DNA from 2 places in the Amycolatopsis sp. NPDC004368 genome. Region 1 is predicted to be linked to the other one. Evidence: riboswitches for the same ligand, from Rfam matches in the RefSeq annotation. Region 1 holds a riboswitch; the other holds the start of a gene.
What was found. A riboswitch is a leader RNA that binds a small molecule or an ion and turns the genes downstream of it on or off. The one in region 1 is predicted to bind cobalamin.
Positions count from the first base shown of each region.

Region 1 (4,600 bases):
CCGAACTGTGTCAGCTCGAGGTATCCGTCTCGATCACCACGGATCTCAACGCCTCCCACAGCCGTGCGGCCGGTTCGGACAGGGGCGCGGGTAGTCGGGCCAGGACGATGCGGCGTTGTTCGGCGGGGCCGCCGCGGACGGGCAGGATGCGCACGCCTTCGGGTGCGGCGGGGGCCAGGGCGGTGGGTGCGGTGGTCAGCCCGCAGCCGGCGGCGACGAGGTGCAGTCTGGCCATCCAGTCGCGGGCGCTGTGGGCGATGGTGGGTCGTTCGTCCAGGCCGGGCCACACGCCCATGACCCCGCGTTCGCCGGTGGCCGACCCGGCGATCCACGGCTGGCCGTGCAGGTCCGCGGCGTCGACGAACTCGCCGCGGGCGAGGGGGTGGTCGGCGGGCAGGGCGATCTGGAGGCCGCGTTCGGTGAGCGTCTGCACGAGCAGCGCGGGGGTTTCGGTGTCGAGCGGGCGAAACGGCGGGAGTGACGAAACCAGCGCGAGGTCCACGGTGCCGGCCCGCAACGCTCGCACCAGCGCCGGAGTGCTGCTCTCGCGCGACGTGACAGTGATGCCCGGGTGTGTGCGGCGCAGTGCGGCCAGCGCGCGGGGCACCAGCCAGGTGCCGGCGCTGGTGAACCAGCCCAGCCGGACTGTGGCGGGCTCGTCGGTTGGTGAGCTCGGCGAACCAGCGTTCGACCAGCTTCAGCCATGAGCTGCTGGTGGGGGTGAGGTGCAGGTGGAACCGGGAATGGCGGAGCAGCCAGTTCTTGACCTGCGGGGTCTTGTGGGTCGCGTAGTTGTCCAGCACCAGGTGCAGGTCAAGTTCCGCAGGAACGGCGGTGTCGATCAGCTTGAGGAAACGCAGGAACTCCTGATGGCGGTGACGGCGATAGTGCTGGGCGATCACTGCCCCGCTGGAGACGTCGAACGCCGCGAACAAGCTGGTAGTGCCGTGACGAACGTAGTCATGGGTCATCCGCGCCGGCGTCGACGGCATCAGCGGCAGGATGGGTGCGGTTCGGTCGATTGCCTGTATCTGGCTTTTCTCGTCCACCGCGCCGGTTGGGCCGACGACGCCGACCTCATCCGGGGGGTCGTCGACCGCGTCGGCGACAAATGGACGGTCCTCGTGATCGGCACACTCGGCGACGGGTCCCTGCGCTACACCGATCTCCACCAGGTGATCCCCGGCATCTCCCAGCGCATGCTGACCTTGACGCTCAAGCACCTCACCCGCGACGGCCTGGTCGAGCGTACCGCCTACCCGGAGGTGCCGCCGCGGGTCGAGTACGCGCTGACCACCCTCGGCCAGACGCTGCTGAGCTCAGTGCTGGCGCTGGCCCGCTGGGCCTACGACCACCGCGACGACATTCGCGCCCACCGTGCGGAGTACGACCAGGCGAACTCCGACTGACCATCGCGCGGCCACGATCGCTTGCCACGCCAGGACGGGCAGCGGGCTTGCACCGCGTCGGTGAACCGCGGACCTCGGGTCGTCCACAAAGGACGATCGTGTGCCGCGGCACCGGTGGTGCCCAGCGCGTCAGCCGTGCTCGGGCCGGGGCTTCTTCCCGAGCCCGGCGAACCGCCAGTACGCGATCGCGACGGCCCACACCACCACGAACAGCCCGACGACGGCGAAGCCGACGTTGTTGAGGTCGAGCCCGGCGATCCAGCCGGTGACCGGGTCGGTGAGGTCGAGGTCGTCGTGCAGGAGTGCGATCAGCTCGACGCTGCCGATCAGGAACGCGACGGCGATGGAGAGGCCGGTGATGGTGAGGTTGTAGTAGACCTTGCGCAGCGGGTCGGCGAAGGCCCAGTGGTAGGCGAAGTTCATGAACGTGCCGTCGACGGTGTCGAGCAGGCTCATGCCGGCGGCGAACAGCAGCGGCAGCACGAGCACGGCGTACCAGGGCAGCCCGCCGGCGGCGCCCGCGCCGGCCAGCACCAGCAGCGTCACCTCGGTCGCGGTGTCGAAGCCGACGCCGAAGAGCAGGCCGACGGGGTACATCTGGCCGGGGCGGGTGATCGCCCGGGTGAACCGGTTCAGCAGCCGGCTCATCAGCCCGCGCCGCGCGAGTTGTTCCTCCAGCGCGGTTTCGTCCAGCTCGCCACGGCGCATGCCTCGCCACAGCCGGAAGATCCCTCGCAGCACCACGAGGTTCAGCACCGCGATGAGGTAGAGGAACAGCCCGCTCACACCGGTGCTGACGATGCCGAGCACGCGGTGGGCACCGGAGTCGTCGTCGGTGAGGGTGCCGGTCACCTTGGCGCCGAGCGCGACGAGCATGGCGAGCCCGAGCACGACGGTCGAATGGCCCAGCGCGAACCAGAACCCGACCGAGACGGGCCGTTTGCCGTCGGCCATGAGCTTGCGGGTGGTGTTGTCGATGGCCGCGATGTGGTCGGCGTCGAACGCGTGCCGCAGGCCCAGCGTGTAGGCGGTCACCCCCAGGCCGATGCCGAACACCTCGTGACCGACCGTCAGATGCCGTGGCACCACCAGCAGGAGCAGCACGCCCCACGCGACCACGTGCAGCAGGGCGATCACCCCGAACACCCCGGCCAGCCGCAGGCGGTCACCCCGCGAGCCCAGTACCGTCGACACCACTTCACGTGCGCGCATCCGCCCGCCTTTCCAGCACCTCGTGGAAGGTTTTCCGGTGCCGTGGCCGGTCTCCTGGCTGACGGGTCCGACGGTGCGCTCCGCCTTCCCGGGACGCGGTGTCCCAGTGGCTCGGTCCTTTCGCAGTCGCGGTGGAGCGGACCTTCCCGATCACAGTGGCGAGGGCCGCGCCGGTTCCACACCGGCTTCCCGAGCACCACGGCCGGCCCAGCCTAGGCAAGGCCGGCCTGACGCGGCAAGAGCGGTTGTCCCCGTTGTCCCGAACGGACGCTTCGGGTACGCATTCCCGGCCGCGGTGCCGAAGGCCGGTCGGCTTACCCGCTACCGAGACGGAGCAAACCCGGTTCGGGCAAACGAAAAAACTTCGCACCTAGCCCAATCCGGTGAGCCGCGTGGCCTCGAATCACCACCGACGGTGAAATCCACACCCGCCGACGAGCTCATTCGGCCGCTTCCCGCCTCGAATCGCTCGCGTCCGAAGTGGAGGAGAACCCATGAGCCACCCCGCACAGTCCTTCGGTGGCTTGCCGATCGACGAGCCGGTCCACCACGTCGCCGGCGGCTGGGAACTGGATCAGGAACTGGACCGGTACCTCGGCGTGGGCTACGACATCGAGCGCGCGGCCGACGGGTGGGTGGTGCTGCGGCGCGACGGCGAGCGAATCGCGGTCGCGCTCGCCGGCTGACCAGCGGCGGAACAGGCACCTCGACACCGAACCACCCCGTCGCGATCGACAGCGGCAGTGCTCGGCTACTGTGCGGTCGGACGGTTTGCGGCGTCAGTTCGCGGGTACTCCGAGCCGGGAACGCGCGCCAGTCCGGGGGCCGGCGTGGGGGCATCACCCGAAGGGGGCGGAATGGAGCCGGAGTCGGTGACTCTTGCTTTGAGCGGCTCCGTCCACGAGCTGGCGCACCTCAGGAGCTGGGCCCGGGAGCACCTGAGGCACGCGGTCGCCGAGCAGGTCGACGACGTGATCGCGGTGCTCGACGAGCTGGCGTCCAACGCGCTGAAGCACGGTGGTCCTCCGGTCGCGGTGCGGCTGCGGCATCGCCGCGGTTTCGTCCGGGTCGAGGTGTCCGACGGCAGCGCCGAGTTCGCGAGCCCCCGCACGCCGACCGCGGAGGGCGGCCGGGGGCTGTACCTGGTCGATGCCCTCAGCCACTCCTGGGGACAGGCGCCGAACGCCACCGGCAAGACGGTGTGGGCGGAAACCGTGCTCGACGTGGACCTCGGCCGCTGAATCAGGCCAGTGCTTCGTCCACATCGGACAGAATGGTGAGTGACCGGTCCAGGCCGGTGATCTCCAGGACACGCAGCACGGCGCGGTTTCGGGTGACGACGGCGAGCGTGCCGCCCTGGGCCCGTTGCTTGCGCTCGACCCGGACCAGCACGGTGAGCCCGGCGGAGTCGAGGAACGTGACCTCGCTCAGGTCGAGGACCAGCGTGGTGGGCCCGTCACCGCTGCCGACCATGGCGGCTTCGTGCAGTGCCTCCGTCGTCGCCGCGTCGACTTCGCCGGCGGCGCGCACGATGCGGACGGCGCCGACCCGGTCGTGGGACAGCCGGAGCCCGAAGGGCACCGCGGAGTTCGCTTGATCCATCGTTGCCGACCTCCCTTCGCCTGGCGAATGGCCGCAGTGGCCCCGCTCAGGGTACGGGCTCGCGGCGCGGGCCGCCGAACGGGCGATGTCCGTCGGAGGGGCCGATCCGCCGGTGCGGGCGCTCACCGCACTGGGCTTCGCGTTCGGTCCGTCGACGCACGAGGAGGTTCGGGATGACTGCCGGCGAGGGACGGGTCGGCCGGCTGCCCGGTCCGGTGCGCGAGCATCGGGAGCGGTTGCTCGCCCGGTGGGTCGAGGTGGCCGTCACGGGCGTGCGCGGTCGGCTCACCACGGTGGAGCTCGAGCGTGATCTGCGGGAGCTGCTGGTGTCCGTCGAGCCGATCATCGGCCGCCGACGGTGACAGCATCGACGGGGA
Region 1 covers NZ_JBSGDT010000031.1:43,713-48,312, reverse strand. The annotation lists gene ACWEOE_RS32400 (LysR family substrate-binding domain-containing protein) at 11-607, opposite strand; partial or broken gene ACWEOE_RS32395 (IS630 family transposase) at 624-1,124, opposite strand; gene ACWEOE_RS32390 (winged helix-turn-helix transcriptional regulator) at 1,125-1,409, shown strand; gene ACWEOE_RS32385 (HoxN/HupN/NixA family nickel/cobalt transporter) at 1,539-2,621, opposite strand; cobalamin riboswitch at 2,649-2,837, opposite strand; gene ACWEOE_RS32380 (hypothetical protein) at 3,116-3,307, shown strand; gene ACWEOE_RS32375 (ATP-binding protein) at 3,494-3,862, shown strand; gene ACWEOE_RS32370 (STAS domain-containing protein) at 3,864-4,223, opposite strand; gene ACWEOE_RS32365 (hypothetical protein) at 4,397-4,585, shown strand; gene ACWEOE_RS32360 (RsbRD N-terminal domain-containing protein) at 4,530-4,600, shown strand, end outside.

Region 2 (4,600 bases), on a different contig from region 1:
GAACTCCACGTCGTGCGTGGCCAGCAGGACCGCGACCCCGGAAGAAGCCAGCGCGGCCAGCACCGCGGCGAACTGGCGTTTGGCCGGGTAGTCGAGCCCGCGCGTCGGCTCGTCGAGCAGGACGACCGGCGGCGCGGCGGCCAGCTGGACGGCCAGCACGAGCGCCAGCCGCTGGCCTTCCGAGAGGTCGCGGGGGTTCGAGGAATCGGCAACCCCCGGCACGAGCCGATCCAGCAGCACTCGCGCCGTCCCCGCGGCCGCGCCCGACTCCGCGTCCGCCTGGCGGCACTCGGCCGCCACGGAGTCGAGGTACAGCAGGTCGGACGGGGTCTGCGGCACCAGCCCGACCCGCGAGCGCGCCACGCGTGGCCGCACGTCGCCGGGGTCCACGCCGAGCACGTCGACGGTGCCGCCCGAGCGCGGCCCGCTGCCCTGCAGCGCCCACAGCAGCGACGACTTCCCTGACCCGTTGCGCCCCATCAGCGCCACGACCTCACCACGCCCCAGCCGCAGGTCGACCCCGCGCACCGCCACTACGCCCCCGTGGCGCACCTGCACCCCGCGGGCCGTCAGCACGTCCTCCGTAGGCGCGCGAACAACAGCAGGCCGCCGCGCGGAAGCCAGCTTTTCGCGCAACGGCCCCGCCCGCCGTCGCGCGTCGCGTACCGAGAGCGGCAGCGGTGACCAGCCGGCGAGGCGGCCGAGCTCCACGATCGGCGGCGCCACGTCGGCGTCCGCGAAGACCTCCGCCGGCGGCCCGGACCGCACCGAACCGTCGCCCGGCAGGTAGAGCAGCCGGTCGGCGTACTGCGCCACGCGCTCCATCCGGTGCTCCGCGACGACAACCGTGGTCCCGAGGTCGTGCACCAGCCGCGTGATCGCGGCCAGCACCTCCTCGGCCGCCGTGGGGTCGAGTGCCGACGTCGGCTCGTCCAGCACGAGCACGCGCGGGTGCGCCGTGAGCACCGACCCGATCGCCACGCGCTGCTGCTGGCCGCCCGAAAGCGTCCGAAGTGGACGGTTGCGCAGGTCCGCGATGCCCAGCAGGTCGAGTGTCTCCTCCACGCGTTTGCGCATCACGTCGGGCGCCACGGCCAGCTGCTCCATGGCGTACGCGAGCTCTTCCTCCACGGTGTCCGTGACGAACCCGGCCAGCGGATCCTGCCCCACGACCCCGACGACCGACGCCAGCTCACGCGGCGGGTGCGTGGCCGTGTCCAGGCCGTCGACGAGCACGCGCCCGGCCAGCGTGCCGCCGGTGAAGTGGGGCACGAGCCCGTTGATGGCGCCCAGGAAAGTCGATTTGCCGACCCCGGTGCGTCCGGCGACGAGGCACAGCTCGCCCTCCTCGACCACGAGGTCGACCCCGCGCAGCACGGGCCGGGCAGCACCGTCGTAGGTGATCGTGACTTGCGAAAACTCGATCACGCGACCACCGGCCTGATCCACGCGGGGAGCACCGCGATCAGCACGGCGACCACCGGCAGCACCGGCAACGCCGGCCAGCTCAGCGGGCTCACCGACGTGGCCAGCGACGCGGGCGAAACGACCAGAACCAACCCAGCCGACACGACCCCACACAGCACCACCGCGGTCTCCGGCAGCCGCCACGGATCAGGCCGGTACGCCGTGCGCCGGATCCGCCGCCCGCCCAGCACGAACCCGGTCGCCGCCACGGCAAGCCCGGCCACGAGCATCGGCACCCCCAGCCAGCCGGACGACCCGTCGAGCACCCCGTACACCCCCACCGATACCCCCACCAGCCCGGCGAGCACGCACGCCGCGATCAGCAAGCGCACGCGCGTGGCGAGGTGGCCGCGCCGCCCGTAGCCTCTCGAATCCATGGCCGCCGCCAGCAGCAGCGAGCGGTCCATCGCGTCGGCCAGCACCACCACGATCACCCCTTTCAACCCCCGGCCACGCGCCGCCCGCAGCCGCCGAGCGCGCCGGACCCGGTGCACGCTCTCCACCAGCTGCGGCGCCACCGAAAGCGCCACCGTGATGGCCGTGCTGACCTCGGACAACGCCCCAGGCACGGCTTTGAGCAGGCGTTTCGGGTTGGCCAGCGCGTTGGCGGCGCCCACGCACAGCACGATCGTGGCCAGGCGCAGGCCGTCGTAGAAGCCGCCGAGCAGCTCTTCGGCCGACGTCGGCCCGAGCAGTTCGATGCCGGCGGCCGCGGCGGGCAGCGGGATGGCGGGCAGCGTGAACAGCACGTGCCCGCCGTCCTCGCCGCCGATGAGGACGCGGAACACCACCCGTGACACCACGATCACGCCCGCGACCCACGCGTAGAGGCGAAAAGCCATCGCCCACGGCGCGTCACCTCGGCGGTTCACCACCACGAACCCGGCCACCGCGATGACCAGCGCGAGCAGCAGCGGGTTCGTCGTGCGGCTCGCGACGACGGCGAGCGCCAACGCCCACACCCACCACGCGCCCGGGTGCAGCGCGCGTGACTCAGGCACGCCGGCGCCGCAGCCCCACGGTCACCCCGGCGACGACGAGCACCACCAGCACGACGAACCCGATCAGCAGACCCCACGGGAAACTGCTGCTCTCGGCGACGGACACGTCGTGCACCGTCGGCTGGTTGGCCTTGCGCACCGGCGCAACACGCGGCGGCGGGTAGTCCGTGAAGGCCTTGTTGTGCGCGAACGACCAGCCCTCGAAGCTGCCGGCCGGCGGCTGCCAGCTCTGCACGCCGACCTGGCTCGACGCCCACTTGCCGCCGTTGGTGGCGGTCCAGAAGCCCCACGACGCGTTCTCGGGCGGCATACCCGAGCACGACTGGTCGGCGGGTTTGCCCTCGATCTTGCAGATCAGCGCCAGGCCGTACTTGCCGACGCCCGCGAGGTCGAGACCCGCGTTCTGCATCGCGGCCACGCCGTTGGCCTGCGGCCCGGGTGCGCAGCGGATCAGGGTGTCGCCACCGAGGTCCTGGAAGTCGACCACCACCGTCACACCGGTGGCGTCGGGGCAGTAACCCGCGGTGCCCTTCCCGGGCACGGTCGCGGTGGCGGGAGTCGCGCCGGACAGGCCTGCGGCGATCAGGAGTGCGCCCACGGCAAGGGCAGAAAACAGCCGCATGGTGATGAACCTCGCATCGAGTCGGACCACGACGGGCAATCCGGCTCACGGCCACGGTGGGCCGCTCACGGTTGCGGGTCAGCGCCGGATTCACACCGGCTTCCCCCGTTCGTGGTGTACAGCTCACCGACGTTAACCCACCGGGGCGACCGGCCGGAAGAGACCTACACTTCCGGGCGTGGACGTCGGACAGCTGCGCATCGGCCTCGTCGGAACCGGTCCCTGGGCGACCACCGTGCACGCGCCGGGCCTGGCCGAGCACCCCGGCACCGAGCTCAGCGCCGTCTGGTCGCGCCGGGCCGAGAGCGCCCGCTCCCTGGCCGAGGCCCACGGTGCCGTCGGCACCGACGACCTCGACGAGCTGTTCTCGCTGGTCGACGCCCTCGCGTTCGCCGTGCCGCCCGCCGTGCAGGCGGAGATCGCGACACGCGCTGCCGAGGCCGGCAAGCACCTGATCCTGGAGAAGCCGATCGCCGCCGACCTGGCGGGCGCGCGCCGGCTGGCCGACACGGTGGCGCAGGCGGGTGTTGCGTCGCTGGTGATGCTGACCTTGCGGTTCTCCCAGCAGACACGCGAGTGGCTCGACGGCCTCGCCGTCTCGGGCGGCTGGCGCGGCGGCGGCGCGCGCTGGCTGTCGGGCGCACTGCTCGGCGGGCAGTATTCGACGTCGGCCTGGCGCCTCGACGCATCGGGCGGCGCGCTCGCCGACATCGGGCCGCACGCGTTCGACCTGCTCGACGCCGCGCTGGGCCCCATCACCGACGTGCTCGCGGCCCACCGCGGCCCCGACGATCTGTGGCAGCTGATGTTCGCCCACGAAGGTGGCGCCACGAGCACCGCGACGCTCTCGCTGCGCCTGCCGATCCAGCCGACTGTGGTCGAAGTCGCCGTCTACGGTGCGCACGGCTTCCGGACGCTGGGGCGCAAACCGGGCACCGCCGGCGAGTCCTACACGGCCCTGCTGGACGACTTCGCGGCCATGGTCGCGAGCGGCAAGACCACACACCCGTGCGACGTCCAGCGCGGCCTGCACCTGTCCGCGCTCATCGAGCGCGCCCGCGAGCTCGCCGGGTAGTACACAGGGCTCCGCCCTTGTTTTCCGTTGTGAAACAAGGCTTTTCGCCAAGCCCCGGAAATCCTTCCACAGGGTTGTCCACAGCATCCACTATGGACGGTCCGCGCCTCGACCGAACCACGGGAAGCCGTTTCGCGCCACCGGAAAGATCACCGAATAGTGCGGCCCGCTGGGCATGCCGACTGCTGCGCGCAATGCGAAGGTTGATCTTGGGGAAGGCGTGAAGAAGCAGTTCAGAGGGGCTCGAGAAGGGAAGCGCATGGGTGCTTTGCTGCGCGCTTTCTGGGGGATCATCCCGATCACGGCCATCGCGTTGCCATACGCGTTGCTCTGCTGGCCCTTGCTCGTCGCGCGGAGGCGGCGAAGAAACAGTGACCTGAGCCACGCGCACGCCTCGGCCACCGCGGCCGTGGACGTGCTGGCCGTCACGATCGG
Region 2 covers NZ_JBSGDT010000001.1:104,075-108,674, forward strand. The annotation lists gene ACWEOE_RS00415 (ABC transporter ATP-binding protein) at 1-1,428, opposite strand, end outside; gene ACWEOE_RS00420 (CbiQ family ECF transporter T component) at 1,425-2,468, opposite strand; gene ACWEOE_RS00425 (hypothetical protein) at 2,461-3,090, opposite strand; cobalamin riboswitch at 3,104-3,239, opposite strand; gene ACWEOE_RS00430 (Gfo/Idh/MocA family protein) at 3,269-4,165, shown strand; gene ACWEOE_RS00435 (VanZ family protein) at 4,425-4,600, shown strand, end outside.
Region 2: linked by a shared signal. The riboswitch ahead of ACWEOE_RS00425 (hypothetical protein) and the one ahead of ACWEOE_RS32385 (HoxN/HupN/NixA family nickel/cobalt transporter) in region 1 are both predicted to bind cobalamin.